DNA from 3 places in the Kitasatospora sp. NPDC005751 genome. Region 1 is predicted to be linked to each of the others. Evidence: riboswitches for the same ligand, from Rfam matches in the RefSeq annotation. Region 1 holds a riboswitch; each other region holds the start of a gene.
The links. Region 1 has a riboswitch for cyclic di-AMP ahead of ABZ497_RS28470 (transglycosylase family protein). Riboswitches for the same ligand answer to the same signal wherever they lie in the genome.
Positions count from the first base shown of each region.

Region 2: linked by a shared signal. The riboswitch ahead of ABZ497_RS19645 (transglycosylase family protein) and the one ahead of ABZ497_RS28470 (transglycosylase family protein) in region 1 are both predicted to bind cyclic di-AMP.
Region 3: linked by a shared signal. The riboswitch ahead of ABZ497_RS16570 (M23 family metallopeptidase) and the one ahead of ABZ497_RS28470 (transglycosylase family protein) in region 1 are both predicted to bind cyclic di-AMP.

Region 1 is NZ_JBEXYC010000046.1:41,142-48,812, forward strand. Features, by position in the region: gene ABZ497_RS28450 (hypothetical protein) at 158-751, shown strand; gene ABZ497_RS28455 (MazG family protein) at 1,389-2,408, shown strand; gene ABZ497_RS28460 (SDR family NAD(P)-dependent oxidoreductase) at 2,542-2,976, opposite strand; gene ABZ497_RS28465 (cytochrome P450) at 3,135-4,409, shown strand; cyclic di-AMP (ydaO/yuaA leader) riboswitch at 4,684-4,856, shown strand; gene ABZ497_RS28470 (transglycosylase family protein) at 4,861-5,787, shown strand; gene eno (phosphopyruvate hydratase) at 6,043-7,329, shown strand; gene ABZ497_RS28480 (septum formation initiator family protein) at 7,473-7,671, shown strand, end outside.
Region 2 is NZ_JBEXYC010000020.1:14,600-22,270, forward strand. Features, by position in the region: gene ABZ497_RS19635 (hypothetical protein) at 1-571, shown strand, start outside; gene ABZ497_RS19640 (hypothetical protein) at 742-3,021, opposite strand; cyclic di-AMP (ydaO/yuaA leader) riboswitch at 3,231-3,389, shown strand; gene ABZ497_RS19645 (transglycosylase family protein) at 3,376-4,677, shown strand; gene ABZ497_RS19650 (hypothetical protein) at 4,857-5,057, shown strand; gene ABZ497_RS19655 (LacI family DNA-binding transcriptional regulator) at 5,117-6,136, opposite strand; gene ABZ497_RS19660 (alpha-amylase family glycosyl hydrolase) at 6,162-7,671, opposite strand, start outside.
Region 3 is NZ_JBEXYC010000014.1:134,510-142,180, forward strand. Features, by position in the region: gene ABZ497_RS16550 (SpoIIE family protein phosphatase) at 1-599, opposite strand, end outside; gene ABZ497_RS16555 (WHG domain-containing protein) at 842-1,411, opposite strand; gene ABZ497_RS16560 (alpha/beta hydrolase) at 1,475-2,302, opposite strand; gene ABZ497_RS16565 (YiaA/YiaB family inner membrane protein) at 2,425-2,715, opposite strand; cyclic di-AMP (ydaO/yuaA leader) riboswitch at 2,960-3,118, shown strand; gene ABZ497_RS16570 (M23 family metallopeptidase) at 3,131-3,991, shown strand; gene ABZ497_RS16575 (hypothetical protein) at 4,063-5,079, opposite strand; gene ABZ497_RS16580 (GNAT family protein) at 5,122-5,694, shown strand; gene ABZ497_RS16585 (sensor domain-containing protein) at 5,796-6,509, shown strand; gene ABZ497_RS16590 (class I SAM-dependent methyltransferase) at 6,608-7,330, shown strand; gene ABZ497_RS16595 (hypothetical protein) at 7,327-7,671, opposite strand, start outside.

The DNA.
Region 1 (7,671 bases):
CCTGGACGATCGTCGGGGTTGACGCCGCACGCGGGGTGAGCCGTTCGGGGCACGGTCCGCGCCGAGGGGGCCGGGCCGCCCTACCCTCGGGACACCGTCCGGCCGCTCGCGGGAAGGCGCCTCCGAACGCCTGCCGCCCCCACCCCGGAGACCAGCCATGCACCGTCGGACCGCCGTCGTCGTCGGCGCCCTGCTCGCCGTCCCGACGCTGGCCGCCTGCGGGGCCGACGGGCTGACGCCGGGCACGGCGGCCGTGCTGGACGGCCGGCGGATCCCGGTGGCGGCCGTCGAGGCCCGGGTCGCGGAGCTGCGCGAGGTGGCCGGCGGCGCCTCCGCGGACGCCCGCCGGCCGCCGGACGGACTGGTACGACGGGCCGTCGCGGACCTGGTGCTCGACGCGGTCGTCGCCCGCGCATTGGCCGACCGCGGGCTCGCGGTGGGCGGTGCGGAGGTGGCGGCGGCGCGGACGGCGGCGCAGGACCGGTACGGCGGTGCCGGCCCGCTCGCCCGCGTCCTGGCCGCCCGGGGTGTCGCCGGTCCCGGGGTCGACGACTACTTCCGTCGCGAGCTGAGCATCCGCCGCCTCGCCGCCGCCACGGGCCAGGACGCCGCCACCCCGGCGGGCGACCACACCGTCCGCCTCGCCCTGGCCGAAGCCGCCCTCCACCTGCGCGTCAACCCCCGCTACGGCACCTGGAACGCCGACCGGGTCGCCCTCCTCCCCGACACCCCGCCCTGGCTGGCCGGCTGACCCTCAGGCCCGACGAGCACAGGAAGTCGGACCGGCCGACTTCCCACTCCGCGCGCCGCGACCGGTACGCGCCCCTGCGGCCGCACGGGGCGGGCGGGGGCCCATGCCGGCTGGCCCTCAGGTTCGACGGCACGGGAAGTCGGACCGGTCGACTTCTCACTCCGTGCCGCGCGACCGGCCCGCGCCGCTGCGGCCGAACGGGAGGGGTGGGGACCCATGGGCCTGCCGCCGTCCTTCGACCGAGGGGGCGGAGCCGGACCGGCACCGGGGCCTGCCGCTGCCCCTCTGTGTCGGGTGCATCAGGCGGTGCGGGGCGGCGGGCCGGCACGTACCCCGAGGTCGTCTTCCGGGTCGGGCGGAGGGCGGTGGGGCGCGGCCGACACCCGGGCCAGCCTCGCCCTCGGGGGCGGGCGGAGTGCGGCGGTGGGGCCGGTCCGGTGCCGTGGTCCCGCCGCCTCGGGCGCTGGTGCCTGTCGCCCGTCGGGTCGGGCGGAGTGCGGTGCCGGACCCTGACCGGCACCCGCCCCCTGGCCGGGCGATACCCGGTACGCGGCCTGACCGGCACCCGGCCCCGCCGTCCCCCTGGCCGGGCGAAACGTGGAGGCGGGGGCTCACCGGGGCCGGGTAGGTTCGGGGTGTGACGAATCTTCCGGGCGCGAAGCTGATCCTGCTCACCACCACCCACCGGGTGGCTCCCGGCCTGCTGGCCTGGCCCGCCTGGGAGGCGCTGCGGTCGGCCGGGCGGGTGCTCGCCGGGGACGCCGCGCACCCGCAGCTGCCGGCGGTGCGGCAGGCGGGGGTCGAGGTGGAGGTGGTGGCGCCCGGTTCGGCGCCCGCGCTCGCCCGGCTGCTGACCGGACAGCCGGCCGCCTCGGGGCCGACGGTCTGGCTGGGCAGCCCGGACGGCGACCCCGGGCTCACCGACGCGCTGGCGCGCCTCGCGGTCGAGCACGCGGGCGAGGTGCCCGAGATCGAGGTGCTGCCCGGTTCGTACGACCTGCCGGGCGCGCGGCTGCTGGACCTGGTCTCGGTGATGGACCGCCTTCGCTCGCCCGGCGGCTGCCCCTGGGACGCCGAGCAGACCCACGCCAGCCTGGTGAAGTACCTGGTGGAGGAGTCCTTCGAACTGGTCGAGGCGATCGAGGAGGGGGACCGCGACACGCTCCGCGAGGAGCTGGGCGACGTCCTGCTCCAGGTCTTCTTCCACTCCCGGATCGCCGAGGAGCACCCCACCGACGCGTTCTCCATCGACGACGTGGCGGGTGACATCGTCGAGAAGCTGATGTACCGCCACCCGCACGTGTTCGGGGACGTCGAGGCCGAGGGCGCCGCCGAGGTGGAGGCGAACTGGGAGGCGCTGAAGGCCGCCGAGAAGTCGGAGCGCGAGTCGGTGCTGGACGGCGTGCCGGCCGGTCTTCCCGCGCTGGCGTACGCGGCGAAGCTGGTGTCCCGGGTGCGCCGGGCGGGCTTCACCGGTGTGCCGGACGCGGCCTACGAGCTGCCCGCGGAGCTCACGGCGGAGTCGGCGGGCCGGCTGCTGCTCGCGGTGGCGCAGCGGGCGTTCGACGCGGGGGTGGACGTGGACGCCGCGCTCCGGGCGGCCGCGCGCGGCTACCGGGACGCCGTGCGCGCCGCCGAGGGGCTCAAGCCCGAGTAGCCCCGAGCGGCCTCCGGAGCACGCCCGAGACCCGCGCCCGGGCACGCCCGGGCCGAGACCCGCGCCCGGGCACGCCCGCACCGCGACCGCCGCCCGGGCACGCCGCCCGCGCCGCGACCCGCCGCGCCCCCCGTCAGACCGCCGCCACGTCCTCCACCGCCCGGCGCTGCACCGGGACCACCTCGTCGACGACCTCGGCGATCGCCTCGCCGACCAGGGCGAGCAGTTCGGCCAGCCGCTCCAGGTCGAGGTGGTCCGGCAGCTCGGCGAGGGAGAGGACGCGCTCGCCGCCCGGCCCGGCGACGCAGAACAGGTCGATCGGGCCGAGGTGCTTCTCGGTGGTGTCGACCAGGGCGGCGATGTCGCTCGGGCGGCGGATGTCGCCGCAGACGCCGACGACCGGGCAGCCCGGCCGGTCGAGTTCGGTGGCGAGGTCCTCGGCGATGCCGACCTGCTGGTCGGCGATGAGGACGCCGGAGGCGCCCGCGGCGGTGAACCGGCGGGCGAGGCCGGCTCCCGACCCGCCGGCGAGTACGGCGATGACCACGACTGCCCCGGTGACCCGCATGGTGCGCTCCTCCCTGTGGGCGGCTCCGCACCGGCGCCCACGCATTTTGCTTGCGGAGGATCGTAGGCAGGTCCTGACCCTCCGCAACAGGGATTACCCCTCAGGTGACCAGGCTCACGCCTGCCACGCCGGGGTTCCCCACCGGATACGGTCGACACATGCCAGTTCAGCCCGATTCAGCCCGCCCGCCGCTCTTCACCTGGGAGTTCGCCGCCGACCCGTACCCGGCGTACGCGTGGCTGCGGGAGCACGAACCGGTGCACCGCACCACCCTGCCGAGCGGGGTCGAGGCCTGGCTGGTGACCAGGTACGCGGACGCCCGGCAGGCGCTCGCCGACAGCCGGCTCTCGAAGGACCCGGCCCACCACAGCGGGCACGCCCACCGCAGCGGCCGGGTCGGCATCCCCGGCGAGCGCCAGGCCAATCTGATGACCCACCTGCTGAACATCGACCCGCCGGACCACACCCGGCTGCGCCGGCTGGTCTCGAAGGCGTTCACGCCGCGCCGGGTGGCGGAGTTCGAGCCCCGGGTGCAGCAGCTCACCGACCGGCTGATCGACGGCTTCGCGGAGCGCGGCTCGGCGGACCTGATCCACGAGTTCGCCTTCCCGCTGCCGATCTACGCGATCTGCGACCTGCTCGGCGTGCCGGCCGAGGACCAGGACGACTTCCGGGACTGGGCGGGCATGATGATCCGCCATGGCAGCGGGCAGCGCGGCGGGGTGGGACGCGCCGTCAAGCGGATGCGCGCCTACCTGGCGGAGCTGATCCACCGCAAGCGGGCCGATCCCGGCGACGACCTCATCTCGGGGCTGATCCGGGCCAGCGACCACGGTGAGCACCTGACCGAGAACGAGGCCGCGGCGATGGCCTTCATCCTCCTCTTCGCCGGGTTCGAGACGACCGTAAACCTGATCGGCAACGGCACCTACGCCCTGCTGCGCAACCCCGGGCAGCGGGCGCTGCTCCAGGACTCGATCGCCCGCGGCGAGACCGCGCTGCTGGAGACCGGTATCGAGGAACTCCTGCGCTACGACGGGCCGGTGGAGCTCGCCACCTGGCGGTTCGCGACCAGCCCGCTGACCATCGGCGGCGTGGACATCCCGGTCGGCGATCCGGTGCTGGTGGTGCTCGCGGCGGCGGACCGGGACCCGGCACGGTTCGCCGACGAGAACACCCTCGACCTGGCCCGGACGGACAACCCGCACCTCGGCTTCGGGCACGGCATCCACTACTGCATCGGTGCTCCGCTGGCCCGGTTGGAGGGGCGCGCGGCGCTCACCACCCTGCTCACCCGGTTGCCCGATCTGCGACTCGCCGCTAGCCCGGAGGAGCTCCGCTGGCGCGGTGGCCTGATCATGCGTGGACTGCGCGATCTCCCGGTGGAATTCACCCCAGAGAAGCCCTCCGCAGCACCGGTGGACGGGCTCTGAGCAAATCCGTCCGGCGCCCCCCGGCGGTGTCTCGATCTCGTCGCGCCGAGACCCCGACACGCTGACGGGATGTCGCCGACACGCCCTGGCAGCGGGTATGAATCAGCATCAAACCGGACATAGCCCTGTCGTTGGTAGGCGATCGGCCACGCGCCGTAATTTATGTGTGATACCTGCGATATGAGCTTGTTATTGATGTGAGGATCTGTCTACCCTCCCTGGAGTTCGCAGCTGCGGACCTCGTGCGCGGAACGCCGAATCCTGCCCGCCGCGTTACGGGAAACCGACCAGAACCCTTGGGCAGGGGCGGGGGAACCAGGTTTGTTGCCGTCCCCCACGGCTTGGGGTGAAGCCGCCCGCGCGGGCAGAAGGCGTCCGCGTCGTGCGGCCGGGCCACCTCCCGGTCCGAACCCGACAGCTCACCTCGCAGGCGTGCGGAGAGGACTTCCCCATGCTCTTCGTCGGAACCGGCCGTCACCGTCGTCGCACCCAGACCGAGAAGGCCATCGCCGTTGCCGGCGTGGCCGGTGTCGGACTCGCCCTGCCGCTCCTCACCGCCACCGGCGCCTCGGCCGCCCCGGCCTCGACCTGGGACGCGGTCGCCCAGTGCGAGAGCGGCGGCAACTGGGGCATCAACACCGGCAACGGCTTCTACGGCGGCCTCCAGTTCACCTCCAGCACCTGGAAGGCGTTCGGCGGCACCTCGTACGCGCCGCAGGCCCACCAGGCCAGCCGGGCGCAGCAGATCTCGGTCGCCGAGAAGGTCCTCGCCTCGCAGGGGCCGGGCGCCTGGCCGGTCTGCTCCCAGAAGGCGGGCCTGGCCAAGGGTGGGGCCGCGGCCTCGGTCGACACCTCCTCGGACGCCGAGCCGACGGCCGCCGCCAAGCCGGCCCAGTCGAAGCCCGCGCAGAAGCCGGCGCAGAAGCCCGCCCAGAAGCCGGCCCAGCAGCCGGCCCCGAAGCCCGCCGCCCAGCAGCCCGCCCAGCAGGACGACCGGGCTCCGGGCTTCGCCGGCCAGCCCGGCTGGGACGCCGACGCGAAGGTCTTCTGGTACCAGAGCGACGGCGCCTGGTACTGGACCAGCCACCAGAGCGTCTACCAGCAGTACGCCGGTCAGCAGGCCGCCCAGCAGACGAGCGGGTACGCGGGCCAGGACAGCCGCCCCGCCGCCGCCCACGGCGCCCCGGCCGCGGCCGCTCCCGCCGCCCAGCAGCGCACCGGGCACGGCTACACCGTCCAGTCCGGTGACACCCTGTCGACGATCGCCGCCGCCCAGGGCGTCGAGGGCGGCTGGCAGACGCTGTACGACGGCAACCGCGGCACCGTCGGCACCGACCCCAACCTGATCCTCCCGGGCCAGCAGCTCGACCTCGGCTGACCGCCCGTGTGGTGACTCCCCGTGCGGTGACGCCACGAAGGGGGCCGGCTCGGCCCCCTTCGTCCGCATCCGGCCGCATTTCGTGGGACAACCAGGTGAACTACCGGTGGGTAGCCCGGCCACACGCTGAGACGGGACCGAGGTCGACGTGGTCCCGGGAGCCCGTGCGGTTAGGCTCTGGTCGTAACGACTCCGCAACCATCCGGCCGACAGCACCCATCGTCAGCCGAACCTGCTTCCGCTAGGAGATGCCTCGTGCCGTCCATCGATGTCGTCGTAGCCCGTGAGATTCTCGACTCGCGTGGCAACCCCACGGTCGAGGTCGAGGTCGGCCTCGACGACGGCAGCACCGGCCGTGCCGCTGTCCCGTCGGGTGCCTCCACCGGTGCCTTCGAGGCGCTGGAGCTTCGCGACGGTGACAAGAACCGCTACTTCGGCAAGGGCGTGGAGAAGGCCGTCCTGGCCGTCATCGAGCAGATCGGCCCCGAGCTGGTCGGCTACGACGCCACCGAGCAGCGCCTGATCGACCAGGCCATGCTCGACCTGGACGCCACGCCGGACAAGTCCTCGCTCGGCGCCAACGCGATCCTGGGCGTCTCGCTCGCCGTGGCGCACGCCGCCTCCGAGGCCAGCGACCTGCCGCTGTTCCGCTACCTGGGCGGCCCGAACGCCCACGTCCTGCCCGTCCCGATGATGAACATCCTCAACGGTGGCTCGCACGCGGACTCCAACGTCGACATCCAGGAGTTCATGATCGCTCCGATCGGCGCGGAGTCCTTCTCCGAGGCCGTCCGCTGGGGCGTCGAGGTCTACCACACCCTCAAGGGCGTGCTGAAGGAGCGCGGCCTGTCCACCGGCCTCGGCGACGAGGGCGGCTTCGCGCCGAACCTGGACAGCAACCGCGAGGCCCTGGACCTCATCACCGAGGCCATCCAGAAGGCCGGTTACGTGCCCGGCCGGGACATCGCGCTCGCCCTGGACGTCGCCGCCTCCGAGTTCTACCAGGACGGTGCCTACCAGTTCGAGGGCAAGGCGCTCTCCGCCGCCGAGCTCATCGAGTACTACGCCGAGCTCGTCGCCGCGTACCCGCTGGTCTCCATCGAGGACCCGCTGGACGAGTCGGACTGGGACGGCTGGAAGGCCATGACCGTCAAGCTGGGCGACAAGGTCCAGCTGGTCGGCGACGACCTGTTCGTCACCAACCCGGCCCGCCTGGCCAAGGGCATCGAGACCGGCACCGCCAACGCGCTGCTGGTCAAGGTGAACCAGATCGGCTCGCTGACCGAGACCCTGGACGCCGTCGAGCTGGCCCAGCGCAACGGCTACCGCTGCATGATGTCGCACCGCTCCGGTGAGACCGAGGACGTCACCATCGCCGACCTCGCCGTCGCCACCAACTGCGGCCAGATCAAGACCGGCGCCCCGGCCCGCTCCGAGCGCGTCGCCAAGTACAACCAGCTGCTGCGCATCGAGGAGATCCTCGACGACGCGGCCGAGTACGCCGGCCGCGGCGCGTTCCCGCGCTTCCGCTCCGCCGAGTAGTGACCGCGCGGCCGAGCAGTCGTCGGCCCGGGCCCGTCACGAGGGCCGATCGCGCCCAGTAGCGCAAGCCTGACCGGTGCCCCGCCGTTCACCCCGTAGGGTGGACGGCGGGGCACCGTCGCGATCAGGAGGGGACACGGGAGATGGCAGGCTGGAGGATCCCGGGCTTTGCCGCCCGGCCTCGCTTCACGAGCCGGGCGACCGTCCTCGTCCTGGTGCTCTGCTCCCTGGTCGCGATCCTGGCCTACCCGACCAGGCAGTTCATCTCCCAGCGTTCCGAGATCTCCGCCCAGCGGGCGAAGGCCGAGCATGCCCGGCAACAGGTCGAGCAGCTGCGCCGGG
Region 2 (7,671 bases), on a different contig from region 1:
TTTCCTGACCGAACTGCACGCGCTGGCCGCCGAGTACGGTGCCCACGTCACCGATGTCCTCGGCCCGCACCCGCTGCTCGCCGAGGCCGTCCACGTCCGGCTCTCCGAGGCGGGGCTGGCCCGCGCCGACCGCGCCCGGCTGTTCGCCATCGCGACGGCCGCGGACGGCGTCGTCCTCACCACCGTCGGTGGCGAGGAGGCCGCCGCGGCGGCCGGGATCACCGGTGTGCTGCTGGCCGCCCGCCTCGCGGTGCCGGTCGTGCCCGCCGCGCTCGACGTGCCCGGCTCGGTGGCCGCCGCCGTCGCGCACCTCAAGGAGACCGGCTCCCAGCGCCCCGCGCTGGCCCCGCTGGTGATCGGCCCGGAGGCCGACTCCGAGCTGCTCGCCACGGCCGCCGAGGAGACCGGCTGCCCGAGCGCCGCGCCGCTCGGCGCCTACCCCACGGTGGGCCAGCTGATCGCCGCCACCTACCTCGCCGTGCTGCCGGCCGTCGCCCCCGAGGCGTTCGCCGCGCAGGCCGCCGCCGAGGAGGCCGCTGCCCAGGAGGCCGGGGAGCCCGCCGCCGAGTAGCGGACCCCGAACGCCGAAGGGCCCGGAGCGCACCCGCTCCGGGCCCTCGCCGTACCCCCCGCCGTACGTGTCCCCGCCGCACCGGCCCCTCTCCGTACGGGCCCGCGCCGTACCGGTCCGCGGCGCGTCGGTGCGGGCCCCGGCGGGCCCCGGCCGGCCTCAGGCCCGCCTCAGGTCCGCCCGCCCACCCGGCCGGTGGCCGCCGCCGCGTCCTTGAGCCGCAGCGCCGGGAGCTGCACCGGCCGGGACTGCGCGGCGAAGGCGGCCACCGGCACGCCGGTGGCGTTCCACGGCGACCGCCCGCCGCCACCGTCCGCCTTGCGCACCTGGAGCACCTCGGTCTGCCCCGCCCGGCGCAGCAGGATGTTCTTCGGCGGCGCGGACTCCGGGTCCATCCAGAGCTCGTTGCCGTCGAACTCGCAGTCCAGGACGAGGATGTCGTCCGGCTTGCCGTCCGGGGTGGCCCGGAAGGCGATCCCGGCCCGGCGGTGGCCGGTGAACCGGCTGCGGCTGAAGGTGACCGCCTCCCCGGCGAGTTCGTGGCGTGCGGTGGAGACGCCGTAGTCGCTCTGCCCGGCGGCGTCGATCAGCAGGCCGTCAAAGAGGGTCCCCTTGTCCCGGCCGAGCGAGTGCAGCGCCACTCCCCCGCCGCCATTGCCGTACAGCACGCTCGCGGTGTAGTCGAAGTCGTTGAGGTAGGCGCCGTGCTCGATGCCCCACCCGCCGTTGTGGTAGGCCGCGAACTCGGTGACCACGTGGTGCTGCTGGGCGTTCAGCCAGACGAAGATGCCGTCCCGCAGGTTGTTGTGGGCCAGGCAGCGCTGGAACGTCCAGACCCCCTCGCTGTTCTCCGGCCACTCGAAGCCGGAGGCGCCGTCGGCCCCCTGGACGCCGACGGCCACGCAGTCCAGCGCCTTGCCACCGGTGCCGGCGCCGAGGTTGAAGCCGGTCAGCCGGTAGGCCCGCGGGTTGGGCTCCAGCCGCGTGCGGGAGGCGACGCAGGACTCGTAGACGATGTCGTCGGAGGGCTGCTGCGGGGTGCGGGTGTCCGGCGGGCCGTCCCACCAGTAGGCGTCCTCCCAGGTGTCGTGGCTGATGCAGCTGCGGAAGGTGATGCCGTGGCTGGCGTGCGGGACGAAGGCGTGGCTCCCCGCGTCGCGGACCACCAGGCCCTCGACGACGGTGCCCCGGGTGGTGTCGCCCAGCATGTGGAAGTGCAGCCCGTACCGGCCGAGCACCGGGGCGGTCACCGGGGCGCTGCCGTCCGGGCCCTTCCAGGACTCCGCGGTGTCGGTGCGCGGGCCGACCCAGCGCAGCGCCGCGTGCCGCAGGTCGGCCCGGCGGGAGGTGGTGAGGTGGACGTGGGCGCGGCCCTCGGCGGTGCCCTCGATCCGCACGCTGCGGGTCAGGTTGAGCACCTCGGCGCCGACCGTGACGCCCCCTCCGGCGCCGACCCGGGGGTGCGCGTACGTCAGCGGCGCCTCCAGGGTGACGGTGGATCCGCTGACGGACCGGACGACGGCGAGGTCGTAGCGGGTGGAGAAGCCGTCCTCGCCGGGCGGGCCGGTCGGGGTGACGGCCAGTTCGTCGCCGGGCAGCCAACCGGTGGGCGGCGCGGCCAGGCTGACGGTGGTGTCGCCCGCCTCGAGCGCCCGGTCAGCGCGTACCCAGGCGGTCTTGGCCGCGCCGTCCAGCCGCAGGTACCCGGCGCCGGTGACCCAGAGGCCGACGTCGGTGTCGACCACCTTCATGCCGTCCCCCCGGAAGCGCCGCTCGTCGACGGCGGGGAAGCGCACGGTGTGCACGGCGGCGCCCTCGGGGGCGAGCGCGAGGGTGCCGCGGATCTCGACGTTGCCCGCGGCGGCGAGGGTGAGGCTGCGGTCGGCGGCGAAGGTGAGCGCACCGCCCGGCTCGACCAGCAGCGAGCCGATCGCGGCGTCGGTGTCGAGCAGCACCCGGTCGGTGATCCGGACGGCGCTCTGCGGTCCGGGTACCCGGCCGCCCCAGCCGGCCGGGTCCGACCAGGGGCGGCCGCCCTGGTCGGGGGTGGGTGCGGGGGCGGCTCCGGCGGTGGGCTGCCCGGGCGCGCCCGTCCCCTCGGCGGGGGCGCCGTGCCGGTGCTCCGCGGCCGGGTCGGCCGCTCCCGGCCCCGTGGCGGGGTCCTCCGCGGCGGCGACGGGCGCGGAGCGGCCGTCCAGGGAGCGCCGCAGTGCCTCCTCGCCGCCGACCGCCGCGAAGACCGTGCCGACGGCGAGCCAGCGCAGCATCGTCCGCCGGGGCAGGGGAGTTCGGGGCTCGGCGGGCGGGATGTCCGCTCTGCGGTGTTTTGCCCGGCGGTGCGTTCCACGCGGCCGCTCGGCCGGCGCGCCGGCCTCCGGACCCTCGTCCATCGCCATCGCTGCGAAGCCCTCCCCCCAGACGGCCGCGTCGGTCCTGATGCCCTGAAGCATAGGCAGTTGCCGTGACTCCGACGGGCGTTGCTCGAAATCGGTCATTTCTGATCATGGTGGACAGCCATTCAGCACGCTCCTCATAAACTGTGATGACCGTCACACATGTTTGCGGTATGAACTTAAGTCTGCTTAACGTGCTCCCCGTTCGTGGCCACACGGACCCAGCCCACCCGCAACGCCGAGTCCTGCCGTCGGGTGCGCTGGCAGCGCAGAACGCACCACGGCAGGAGCGGGGGAACCACAGGTAAGTCGCCCGGGACCGGTTCGTACCGGTTCGGGGCTAGGGGTGAAGCCGCGTCCACAGCGCGGCCGGGCAACTCCAGCCCGAATCCGACAGCTCACCTCGCAGGCGTGGGAGAGGACCGCGTCACCATGCTGCCCACCAACGGCACCCGCCTGTCCGGCCGCACCCGCCGAGCGATCGCCACCCTCGGCGTCGTCGGCATCGGCCTCACCGTCCCCTGCCTCACCGCCGGCTCCGCCTCGGCCGCCTCCGTCGCCACCTGGGACAAGGTCGCCCAGTGCGAGAGCACCGGCAACTGGAGCATCAACACCGGCAACGGTTTCTACGGCGGCCTCCAGTTCACCAACTCCACCTGGGCGGCGTTCGGCGGCACCAGCTACGCCGCGCGTGCCGACCTCGCCACCAAGGACCAGCAGATCGCGGTCGCCGAGAAGGTGCTCGCCGTCCAGGGCCCCGGCGCCTGGCCCGTCTGCTCCGTCCAGGCCGGTCTGACCAAGGGCGGCACCCCGGCCGCCGTCGACACCGCGACCGCCGCCAAGCCGGCCGCCCCGAAGGCCACCCCGGCCCCGGCGCAGACCCCCGCCCCCGCCGCCAAGCCGGCCGCGCCCAAGGCCGCCCCGAAGGCCGCCGAGACCCCGGCCGCCGACTCCGCCCAGCAGTCGCAGGGCCGGAACTGGCAGCAGTACCGTCAGGACGCGCAGGCCTCCTCCGACTACACCGTGGTCGCGGGCGACTGGCTCTCCTCGATCGCCGACAAGAACAACGTCCAGGGCGGCTGGGAGCGGCTCTACGAGCTCAACCGCGGCACCCTCGGCGACGGCCCGCACGTCATCTACCCGGGCCAGCACCTGAGCCTGGGCGACCGCGCGAAGACCCGGGCCTCGGACGAGTCCGGCCAGGGCTTCGACTGGTTCAACCGCTCCTCGGGCGCCACCGGCAAGGCCGACGGCTCCACCGCGACCGCCACCAAGCCGGCCGCGCAGACCCAGGCTCCGGCCGCCAAGCCCGCCGCCCAGGCGTCGGCCGAGGCGCCGGCCCAGGCCGCCACCGGCAGCATGGCCGCCGCGGTCTCCTTCGCCCAGTCGAAGGTCGGCCAGGCCTACGTCTACGGCGGCACCGGCAACGGCGGTTGGGACTGCTCCGGCCTGACCCAGGCCGCACTGCGCGCCGCGGGCGTCTCCGTCCCGCGGGTCGCCGCCGACCAGGCCGCCGCCAGCACCCACGTCTCGCTGGACGCCCTCAAGGCCGGCGACCTGCTGTTCTGGTCCAACAACGGCCAGGACTCGGGCGTCTACCACGTCGCGCTCTACATCGGCGACGGCAAGTACGTCGAGGCCGCCAACCCGAGCGTGGGCGTGCGGACCCAGACCATCGCCAACTGGGCCCCGGACTTCGCCGGCCGGGTCTGATCCCGCCCGCGGTCCGCACGCGGTCCGCGCCACCCGCCGCAGCCCCCGGGGAGAGTCTGGTCGCTCCTCCCCGGGGGCTCCGGCACGCCCGCGCGCGGGACGGCCCGGGCCCGGGCCCGGGCATGGCCGAACCCGGGCCCGGCGGGCATGCTGCTGCTCTGCACCCGAGGAGGAGTCACATGGCCCAGGTCACCGTCACGCTCGACGCCAATCTCGCGATCGACGCGATGATGCTCTCCGGCACCAGGAACCCGCAGGACGCCGTGGAGCTGATCCTGCGCGACTACCTCGCCCGGGGGCGGCGCACCGAGAGCCGGACCGGCGAGGCCGCCGACGGGCAGCGGACCGGACAGCAGCGCCCGACCGCGCAGGAGGGCTGAGGGCGGACAGGACGGGGCCCCGGAGGACTGGATCGTCCTCCGGGGCCCCGGTCGTCGTCTCAGCGGGCGCGGGCGCCCGTGGAACCGCGCATCACCAGCTCCGGCTGGAACATGAACTCACCGCGCTGGGCGGCGTTCGCGCCGACCTCCTCCAGCAGGGCGTCGACGGCGGCGGTGGCCATCGCCTCGACCGGCTGGCGGATGGTGGTCAGCGGCGGCTCGGTGAAAGCTATCAGCGGCGAGTCGTCGAACCCGACCACCGAGACGTCCTGCGGCACGGACAGCCCCCGCTGGCGCACCGCGCGGATCGCCCCGAGCGCCATCATGTCGCTGCCGCAGACGATCGCCGTACAGCCCTTGTCGAGCAGTGCGCCGGCCGCCGCGTGCCCGCCCTCCACGCTGAACAGCGTGTGGTGGACGAGCTCCCCGGCCTGTTCCTCGGTCCGGCCGAGGACCTCCCGCAGGGCAGCCGTGAAGCCCTCGATCTTCCGCAGCACGGGGACGTACCGCTTCTGCCCGACCGCGAGGCCGATCCGCTCGTGGCCGAGCTCGGCCAGGTGCTGGACGGCCATCCACATCGCGGCCCGGTCATCCGGCGAGATGAACGGCGCGTCGATCTTCTCGCTGAAGCCGTTGATCAGGACGAACGGCACCTGCCGGCCGGTCAGCCGGGCGTACCGGTCGTGGTCGGCGGTGGTGTCCGCGTGCAGGCCGGAGACGAACACGATGCCCGCCACGCCCCGGTCGACCAGCATCTCCACCAGTTCGTCCTCGGTGGAGCCGCCGGGCGTCTGGGTGCAGAGCACCGGGGTGTACCCGTGCCGGCTCAGCACCTGCTCGATCACCTGGGCCAGCGCGGGGAAGATCGGGTTGCTCAGTTCCGGGGTGATCAGCCCGATCAGTCCCGCACTGCGCTGGCGCAGCCTGGTCGGCCGCTCGTAGCCGAGCACGTCCAGCGCCGCCAGCACGGTCTGCCGGGTGGCGGCGGAAACGTTCGCCTTGCCGTTGAGTACGCGGGAGACGGTGGCTTCGCTGACCCCCGCCTGCGCCGCGATGTCTGATAGTCGCGCCGTAGTCACGGTCCCAGAGCCTATTGCAACCACGTCAGACCGCCCACCAGTCGGTGCTGTCCGGTCCGAGGACCGCTTCGCCGCCGGCGTCGGCGGCCTCCGGCGCCGCGTCCGCGGAGGACAGCAGCAGCCGGCCCGGCGCGGGTATCCGCACCGGCTCGGCGGTGGTGTTCACCGTGCAGACGAAGGAGCCGCGGCGGAAGACCAGGGTGCCCTCGGGGCTCGCCAGCCACTCGACCCCGGTGCCGGCGCCCAGCCCGGACTGCTCCCGGCGGATGGCCAGCGCGCTGCGGTAGAGCTCCAGGGTCGACGTCGGGTCACCGGTCTGCGCCTCGACGCTGAGCCCGGCCCACTCGGCCGGCTGCGGCAGCCAGCTGGGGCCGCCGGGGGTCGGGCCGAAGCCGTACGGGGCCTCGGTACCGGACCACGGGATCGGCACCCGGCAGCCGTCGCGGTAGCCGTCCTGGCCGGCCTTGCGGAAGAAGGACGGGTCCTGGCGGACCTCGTCGGGCAGGTCGGTGACGTCCGGCAGGCCGAGCTCCTCGCCCTGGTAGACGTACGCCGAGCCGGGCAGCGCGAGCATCAGCAGGGTGGCGGCGCGGGCCCGGCGCAGGCCGAGCGCGCGGTCGCCGGGGGTGCGGATCTGGGTGCCCAGGCCCGGCGGGTTGGCGAACCGGGTGCTGTGCCGGGTGACGTCGTGGTTCGAGAGCACCCAGGTGGCGGGGGCGTCGACCGGGCGCATCGAGTCGAGCGACAGGTCGATCACCGAGCGCAGCTCGGCGGCGTCCCAGGAGGTGCCCAGGTACTGGAAGTTGAAGGCCTGGTGCAGCTCGTCGGGGCGCACGTAGTTGGCGGTGCGCTCGACGGTCGGGGTCCACGCCTCGGCGACGCCGATCCGCTGCCCCGGGTACTCGTCGAGGATCTTCCGCCAGCTGCGGTAGATCTCGTGCACGCCGTCCTGGTCGAAGAACGGCATGACGTCGTTGCCGAGCAGCCTCAGCTGGTCGCCGCCGCCGATGTCGGGCAGGCCGGGAGCCTTGACCAGGCCGTGGGCGACGTCGATCCGGAATCCGTCGACGCCCATGTCCAGCCAGAACCGCAGGATCGAGCGGAACTCGTCGGCGACGGCCCTGTTCTCCCAGTTGAAGTCCGGCTGCTCGGGCGCGAACAGGTGCAGGTACCAGTCACCGGGGGTGCCGTCGGGGTTCTCGGTGCGGGTCCAGGCCGGGCCGCCGAAGATGGACTCCCAGTCGTTGGGCGGCAGCTCGCCGTTCTCGCCCTTGCCGGGGCGGAAGTGGTAGCGCTCGCGCAGCGGGGAGGACGGGCCCTCGCGCAGGGCGCGCTGGAACCACTCGTGCCGGTCGGAGGAGTGGTTGGGGACGAGGTCCACGATGATCCGCAGGCCCAGCCCGTGCGCGTCGCGGATCAGCGCGTCGGCGTCCAGCAGGGTGCCGAACATCGGGTCCACCGCGCGGTAGTCGGCCACGTCGTAGCCGGCGTCGGCCTGCGGGGAGGCGTAGAACGGCGAGAGCCAGACGGCGTCC
Region 3 (7,671 bases), on a different contig from region 1:
CCGCCGGGCCCCGGGTGGGCCGTCCCGGCCGGGCGGGTCTCCGCCCGCGCGCTGTCGAGCAGATGGGCGAGCCGGTGGGCGCAGGCGTCGCCGAGCGTCTCCAGCACGTCCAGATCGCGGCGGGGGACGGTGCCCCGGTGGGCGAGGGCGAGGGCGAGCACGCCGACCGGCTGTTCGTCGACGATCATCGGCAGGGCGATCAGCGCGACCATTCCGGTGCCCATACCGGCATTGCGGTTGGGATAGTCGACGCTGGTGCGCTCCGGGCTGAGCAGGTACGGGCGGCGCAGTCGCAGGGCCATCGCGGCGGGCAGCTCGCTCGCCGGATCGATGACGCCGTAGCGCTCGTGGACCCAGTCGGGCAGGCCGTGCGAGGCGGTGAGCCGGAGCATTCCGGCGCTGTCCAGCAGGTAGAGCGCGGAGCCCTCACCGGTGATCCAGCCCGGGCCCTCGGCGAGCACGGTCCCGAGGAGTTCGGCGGCGGTGGTGCAGCCGAGCAGTAACCGGACACAGCGCATCGCGCTGCGCGCGGTGGGGCTGCTGCGCGGGGCCCGGCTCTCGTCCTCGGAGGGGGGAAGCCACGGTGAGGTCAGGTCCATGGGATTTCCCGGCCTTTCCGTCGCCTTGTCGGGCACCCAATTCTTCATACCTCATTTCCGATGCCGGTGAAGGGTGACCCGGACGGCGCACCGGTGCCGGGGTGCGGACGCCGGTGGTGCCCTGCCCGGCCGCTCCGACCGGGTGGTCCGCCGTGGTCCGGCCGACCCGCCGCGCGGGGTGCGCCGGGTGCGGCGCCCGGCCGGGGGAACTCACGGAGCCGGGCGCGCGGTGGGGGCGGGGCTCAGGCCCCGGGCCAGTTCCGGAGGCCGCCGGTGAGGAGGGTGATCAGGCGGTCCTGGGTGTCGGAGAGGTTCTCGGCGAGCTGGAACCCGCCGCCGATCGACAGCGAGGCGAAGCCGTGGGCGACCGAGCGGACGGTCCGGGCGGCGTGGACGGCCTCGGAGCCCTCCAGCCCGTAGCCGCGGAGCACCGCGAGGATCGCCCCGACCAGCCGGCCGCCCGCCCTGGCCAGGTCGTCGTCCGGCTGCGGGGCCTGCGGCAGCGCGGTGTACCGGTGCGGGTACTCGGTGGCGTAGCCGTGGTAGGCCCGCAGGACGGCGGCGACGGCGTCGTCCCCGCCGCGGCCGAGGGCGGCCTCGGCGAGCCGGTCGGCGAGTTCCTCGGTGACCCGGACGGCGATCAGCCGGCGCAGCTCGGCGAGTCCGCCGCTGACGTGCTTGTACAGCGAGGGGGTGGCCACCTTGGCCCGTCCGGCGACGGCGGCCAGGGTGAGGGCCTCGGGGCCCTGTGCGTCGATGAGGGCGAGGGCGTGGTCGACGACCTGCTCGGGGGTCAGTCCGACTCGGGGCATGGTGCGGTCTCCGTGGGCGAGGTAGCGGGCGGGCTCGGGCCGGCGCGGCGCGGAAGGGCGGGCTCAGGCCAGCTCGGCGAGGAAGGGCAGCAGGGCGTCGGCGGTGGCCTGCGGCCGGTCGGCCATCGGGTAGTGCCCGGAGCCCTCGATCATCACCTTGCGGCCGTTCAGCGCGGCGGCCTGCCGGTCGGCGACCAGCTGGGGGTCGGGGAAGTCGGGGTCCTTGGTGCCCATCAGGACCAGCGCCGGGCAGCTCACGGCGGCGGTCCAGCCGTTCGGCGCGGAGTCCCCGCGCACGTAGCCCCGGGTGGCCTGCTTGCGGCCCGGCGTGCGCATCGCGGCGACCAGTCCGTCCACGTAGGCGTCGAAGTCGGCCGGCTTGGGGCCGGGGTACGCCATCTTGCGGTGGTAGAGGCCCCAGGACGCGGGCGAGTGCACCAGCAGGACGCCCATCACGCCGAACATCGCGCGCTGCAGCGCGTTCGGCGGCGGGTTCTCGACGAAGGCGTCCACCAGGACGATCCCGGCGACCCGTTCCGGCGCGTCCCCGGCCACCTTGACCACCGTCGCACCGGCGTAGGAGTTGCCGACCAGCGTGGCGCGGTCGATGCCGAGGTGGTCCAGCAGGGCGAGGACGTCGGTGGCGATCGCGGCCGGCGTGTAGTCGTCCCAGGCGATCGAGGACTCGCCGAAGCCGCGCAGGTCCAGGGTGATCACCCGGTGGCCCGCGGCCACCAGCAGCGGGCGCAGGTGCCGGTACGCGGCACGGCTGTCGAGCATCCCGGGGAGCAGGACGAGGGGGGCGCCGTCGCCCTGCTCGGTGTCGTCGAAGGCCAGCCGGCCGCCGGGGAGGTCGAGGTACTGGGTGCTGGGGGTGAAGGTGCCGGGCATGGGGGCCTCCTCGGTCCGCGGGGCTGTCGGCGTTGCGCCGATAGCCATAAAGCTAAGGCTAATAGCCTTAGCCGTCAAGCCCTCGACCGGTCGGACCCCCGGGGCGGCCCCGGTGCCGCGGCTCAGACCCCCTCCACCTTGAACGGGTCGTGCTCGGCGAGCAGCTTCTCCAGCCGCGCCTGGTCCACCCGGGTGACGATCTCGTTGGTCTCCTGCCGGTCCCGGATCACCTTGGCCAGGGTGAAGGCGGAGGTGACGGTGTAGAGCAGGCCGACCGCGAGGAAGGCGCGGGTCCAGCCGCCGACCGGCAGATAGGCGATGCCGACGGCGAGGGCGCCGCCGGAGAGGGCGAAGGAGAGGACGGCCTGGAGGTGGTACGCGGCCGTGGTGCGTGACTGCATCGGTGCGTTCATGGCGCCAGGATGGCCGCGCCGGGAGTGCCGCACATGAGTAGGAGTACTCAAGTGGGGGACCGTTCGTTGACGTCCCCTCACGTTCGGTGGTGTCAGTTGCCGTCGATCCGCCCAAATCGCCCATCAGGTCACGTACCGCCCGGGTAGTATCCGGTTGTCCCGAACGGACGGCTTGGAATCAGAGGCTCCTAGGATTAACGTTTGATAACGCAGCGCGGTTCGTAACGCCGTACCCAGACGGCACCGTGCGCCGTCGCCTAATCCCGCCGGCCGGCCTCCGGGCAGGCCAGGGAGCCGGGGAACCATGTTCCTTGGGGTGAATCGGCCGGGCCCAGGCCCAGCCGTAGGAGACCTTCCTGCTCCGAACCCGTCAGCTAACCCGGTAGGCGCGAAGGAAGGAAAGGAGCGCGCCTCCGTGGCGTCGTCGCACTCTCCGGCACACCTGCCCGGCTCCCCCGCCGGCACCCAGCTGCTCGACCACCCCTGGCCGCCCGCCCACCCGGGCGAGTTCGGCGGGTCCGGCGCCGAGACCGGGCCGCAGGCCCCCGACAGCAACCGGCACCGGATGCCCCGTCAGACCCGCGGCACCGCCCCGCTGCTCGGCGTCACCGCCGTGGCCGCCACCCTCGGTGCGACCGGCTTCGCCTCCGCCACCCCGGCCGCCGCCCCCGCCGTCGAGGTCCCGGACGAGACCCCGGTCGCGCTCGCCGCGGACCCGGGCCTCGCGCTCGCCGCCCGGATCCAGCAGCAGGCCGACAGCCAGCGCACCGCCGCCGAGGAGGGCGCCCGCCTGCAGGCCGCCAAGGAGGCCGAGGTCAAGCGCGCGGCCCAGCAGCAGGAGGCCAAGCGGGCCGCCGAGGAGGCCGAGAAGGCCAAGCTCGCCGCCATCGAGCTGCCGGTGCGCGACTACCACCTCTCGGCCCACTACGGCCAGAGCGCCTCCTACTGGGCCCACCTGCACACCGGCCTGGACTTCGCCGCCGACACCGGCACCCCGGTCTACGCGGTCGGCCAGGGCACCATCACCTCGGCCGGCTGGGCCGGGTCGTACGGCTACCGGATCGTCGAGACGCTGCCCGACGGCACCGAGATCTGGTACTGCCACCTCTCCTCGATCATCAAGGGCTCCGGCAAGGTCGTCCCCGGCCAGCAGCTCGGCAAGGTGGGGGCCACCGGCAACGTCACCGGCCCGCACCTGCACCTGGAGGTCCGCCCCGGCGGCGGTGCCCCGGTCGACCCGGAGAGCTGGTTCGAGCAGCGCGGCGTGACCCCCTGACCGGCGTCACCTTCTGACAGCCCGCCGCGGTGCCCCGGTCGTCGTCACGACGGCCGGGGCACCGTCGCGTCTCAGGCCCCGGCGGCCGCGTCGGCCCCGTCCGGCCGGTCGGCGGACCCGTGCACGTGCCCGTCCCCGGGCGCGTAGCCGTACTCGTCCCCGTACTCGTCCCCGTACTCGTCGTCCCCGTACTCCCCGGCCTCCTCCGCCTCGCCGGGTGCCCCGGGCAGCTGCGCCAGGTACGCGTCGATCTCCTCCTGGCCCGGCTCCGGGGCCAGCTCCGGGAACTCCTCCACCAGCAGCCGCGGCAGCCCCGGCACCGTCCACTCGCCGAAGAGGTCCAGCGCGGCCTCGACGGCGGCCTCCTCGAACGCCCCGAAGTCCCCGGCCAGCTCGTCGGGCATCGGCCGGCCCTGCGCGGTGAGCTCCTCCAGGTTGCGGTAGCTGCGCCGCATCAGCCCCTGCTCCAGCAGCCGCCGGGCACCGTCGGTGGCCATCCCGACGCTGAGCGGCCGGGCGCCGTCCCAGCCCCCGTCGTCCACCGGGTCCAGCGCGCCCGTCGCCTCCAGCCGCTCGTAGGCGGCCGCCCGGTCCTCCGGCGCCAGCTCCCGGAACGCCTCCAGCCAGGCCCGGACCGTCGCCCCGTCGGCCGGGTCCACCCCGTCCGCGCGCAGCAGCAGCGTGTACAGCCGGGGCCAGGTCACCAGGTCGGCGCGGCGCAGCAGCCCGGCGGCCACCTCGCCCTGCCACTCGGCCTCCGCGTGCAGCCGCTCCTGCCGCTTGGCGTTCAGCCGCTTCGCCGCCCGCTGGTGGTCGATCAGCAGCCGCACCGCGGCGCCGTACGCCAGCGGGTCCTGCTCCGGCTCGGGCTGGACGTACAGGTAGAGCCGCTCGTACAGCAGTTGTTCCACGGCGTCCGAGGTCAGCTCCGGCCAGCCGTCACGCATCCTGCCCTCACCCAGCTCCAGCAGCGCCAGCACCGCCCGCACCGGCGCCTCGGCCACCGGCGGGTGGCCGTGCGCCTGCGCCCAGGCGAGCAGTTCGGCGGTTTTGGTGCGCGGGGCGAGCCGCAGGTCTTCTTCTTCCATGTCACGTAAGGTAACCGGAAAGCCCGGGTAGGGTCGGCAGGCATGGTCCCCGTCCGACTCACCGGCCCCCGCCTGGCCATCCGCGAGTTCCACCACAGCGCCGCCGACGTCGACGCCCTGTACGCGGTGTTCGGCGACCGGGAGGCCACCCGCTACCTCCCGTTCGAGCCGCGTGACCGCGAGGACTGCGCCGACCAGATCGAGCAGTACCTGGAGGAGGCGCAGCAGGACGAGCGGACGGTCTACCGGCTGGCCGTCACCCGCCGCGCCGACGCGGACGCCCCGTCCCGCGCCGTCCCGATCGGCAACGCCGCCCTCACGCTCGGCGGCCACCGCAGCGCCGACCTCGGCTACGCGCTGCGCCCCGACACCTGGGGCAACGGCTACGCGGGCGAGATCACCGGGCTGCTCTGCGACTTCGCCTTCGGCCCGCTCGGGCTGCACCGGCTGGTCGCCCGGGTGGACGTGGAGAACACGGCCTCGGTCCGGGTGCTCACCCGGGCCGGCTTCCGTCTGGAGGGCCGGATCCGGCACGACGTGCACCTGCGCGGCTGCTGGCGCGACTCCTTCCAGTACTCGCTGCTCGCCCACGAGTGGCCCCGGGTGGGGGGTTAACCCCCGGCCCGCTTCACGGGGGAGCCGGATGTCCGCCCGGCCCGGCCTTTGACAGGGTTGTGACGTCAGCCCGGCACGCCACCGAGAAGGACCCGAGGGCCATGAGCAGCAGCCTCAGCACGCAGCGCAGCGAGTACGACCGCGACGACGCGGTACGGCGCACCGAGGAGCCGCCGTACGCCTGGCGGGCGCCGTTCTCGTCCTACTACTACCGGGAGCTCGGCTTCACCCTCACCGCGGTGCCGGTGGCCCTCGCCGGGTTCGCCTTCGCCACCACGCTGTTCGCCTTCGGTGTCGGCACCCTCGTCACCGTGCTCGGCATGCCGGTGCTGGCCGCTCTGACCGCCGGGGCCCGGGGCTTCGGCCGGCTGGAGCGGGCCCGGGTCCGCGGCATGCTGGCGCTGGACGTGCCCGGCCCGAAGCCGGTCCGGGCGCGCCGGCCGGGCAGCTGGGGCGCGATCACCGCGCGGCTGGTGGACGCGGCGGGCTGGAAGGCCGTGCTCTACCAGGTGGTGATGCTCCCGTGGGCGCTCTTCAGCTTCGTGATGTCGCTGACGTTCCTGCTGGTCGGCTGGACGCTGGCGCTCTACCCGCTCTACCACTGGGTCTACCCGAAGTACGTCGGCTGGCGGGGCTTCCGGGTGTTCGACTACTACGACGGCAACGGCGTCGAGCACGTCTACTACGTCGAGGGGCCGCTGCAGATCGCCGGGCTCTCGCTGCTGGGCTTCGTGTTCGTCTTCCTGACCCCGCAGCTGGTGCGCGGCCTGACCAACGTCAACCGGCTCGCCGCCCGGGCCCTGCTCGGCCGCTGACCGGCCCACCCACCGCCCCACCGCCCGGCCCCACCGGCCCCGCCCCGCCCCGGACGCTCCGGGGTGCGGGCGGGGCCGGCCCGTGGTCCGATGACCGCATGGCCGCCCCGACCGACCTCGCCGCCGACGTCCCGGTCACCTCCCGCCCGCTGGACGAGTACTGCGCGCTGTTCGACCTGACCCGGGCCGGGCTCGCGGCCCTCCCCGGGCCGGTCCTCGACTGCCCGGGCGGCGCCGCCGGGCTCGCCGCCGAGGCACGCGAGCTGGGCTGCCGGGTGATCGCCACCGATCCCGCGTACGCCTGGCCGGCCCCCGAGCTCGCGGCCCGCGCGCTGGCCGCCCGCGCCGCCATGGCGGCCGCGATGGCCGCCCGCCCCGAGCTGTACCCGGCGCCCCACCACCGCCCGGCCGACCGCTACCTGCGCAGCTGGGACCGGGCCCGCCGGCTGTTCGCCGCGGACGCCGCCGCCCACCCGCAGCGGTACGTGGCCGCCGCGCTGCCCCGGCTGCCGTTCGCGGACGACACCTTCGCGCTCACCCTCAGCGGGTTCCTGCTGTTCGTCTACCCCGAACTCTTCGGCCCCGCGCAGCAGTTGGCCGCGCTGACCGAGCTGGTCCGGGTGACCGCCCCCGGCGGTGAGGTCCGGGTCCACCCGCTGAACGACGCCGCGGGCCGGCGCTGCCGGCACCTCGACGGGCTGCGCCGCGCGCTGGGCGAGCGCCGGATCGCCAGCGAGGTCCGCCCGCTCCCGGCCGGTGCGGGGCGACTCGGCCGGGTCCTCGTCCTGCGGGCCGCCGACCGCCGGCGCCGGGGCGGCTAGCCCGGCTGCCGCTCCGGCCGGTCGGTCTCGGGCGGGCCGACCGGCTGCCCGGCCGGCGGGCCGACCGGACCGGTCTGCTGCGGGAGGGTGACCTGCGGGGGGAGCGGAGCCGGCGACTCCAGCCGGGAGAGGATCTTCTCCGCCAGCCAGCTCCGGTCGGAGCCGTACGGGATGCCGTCCGGCGCCACCAGCCGGCCGGCCACCGCGTCCCGCAGCCGCTGCGCCTGTGCGGCCGGCAGCCAGGAGAGCAGGCCCCGGGCGGCCAGCAGCGCGTGGTACTGCTCGAAGCCGGAGCGCGGGTGCTCGATCGCCTCCAGCACGCTGGTCAGGTCGGCCAGCGC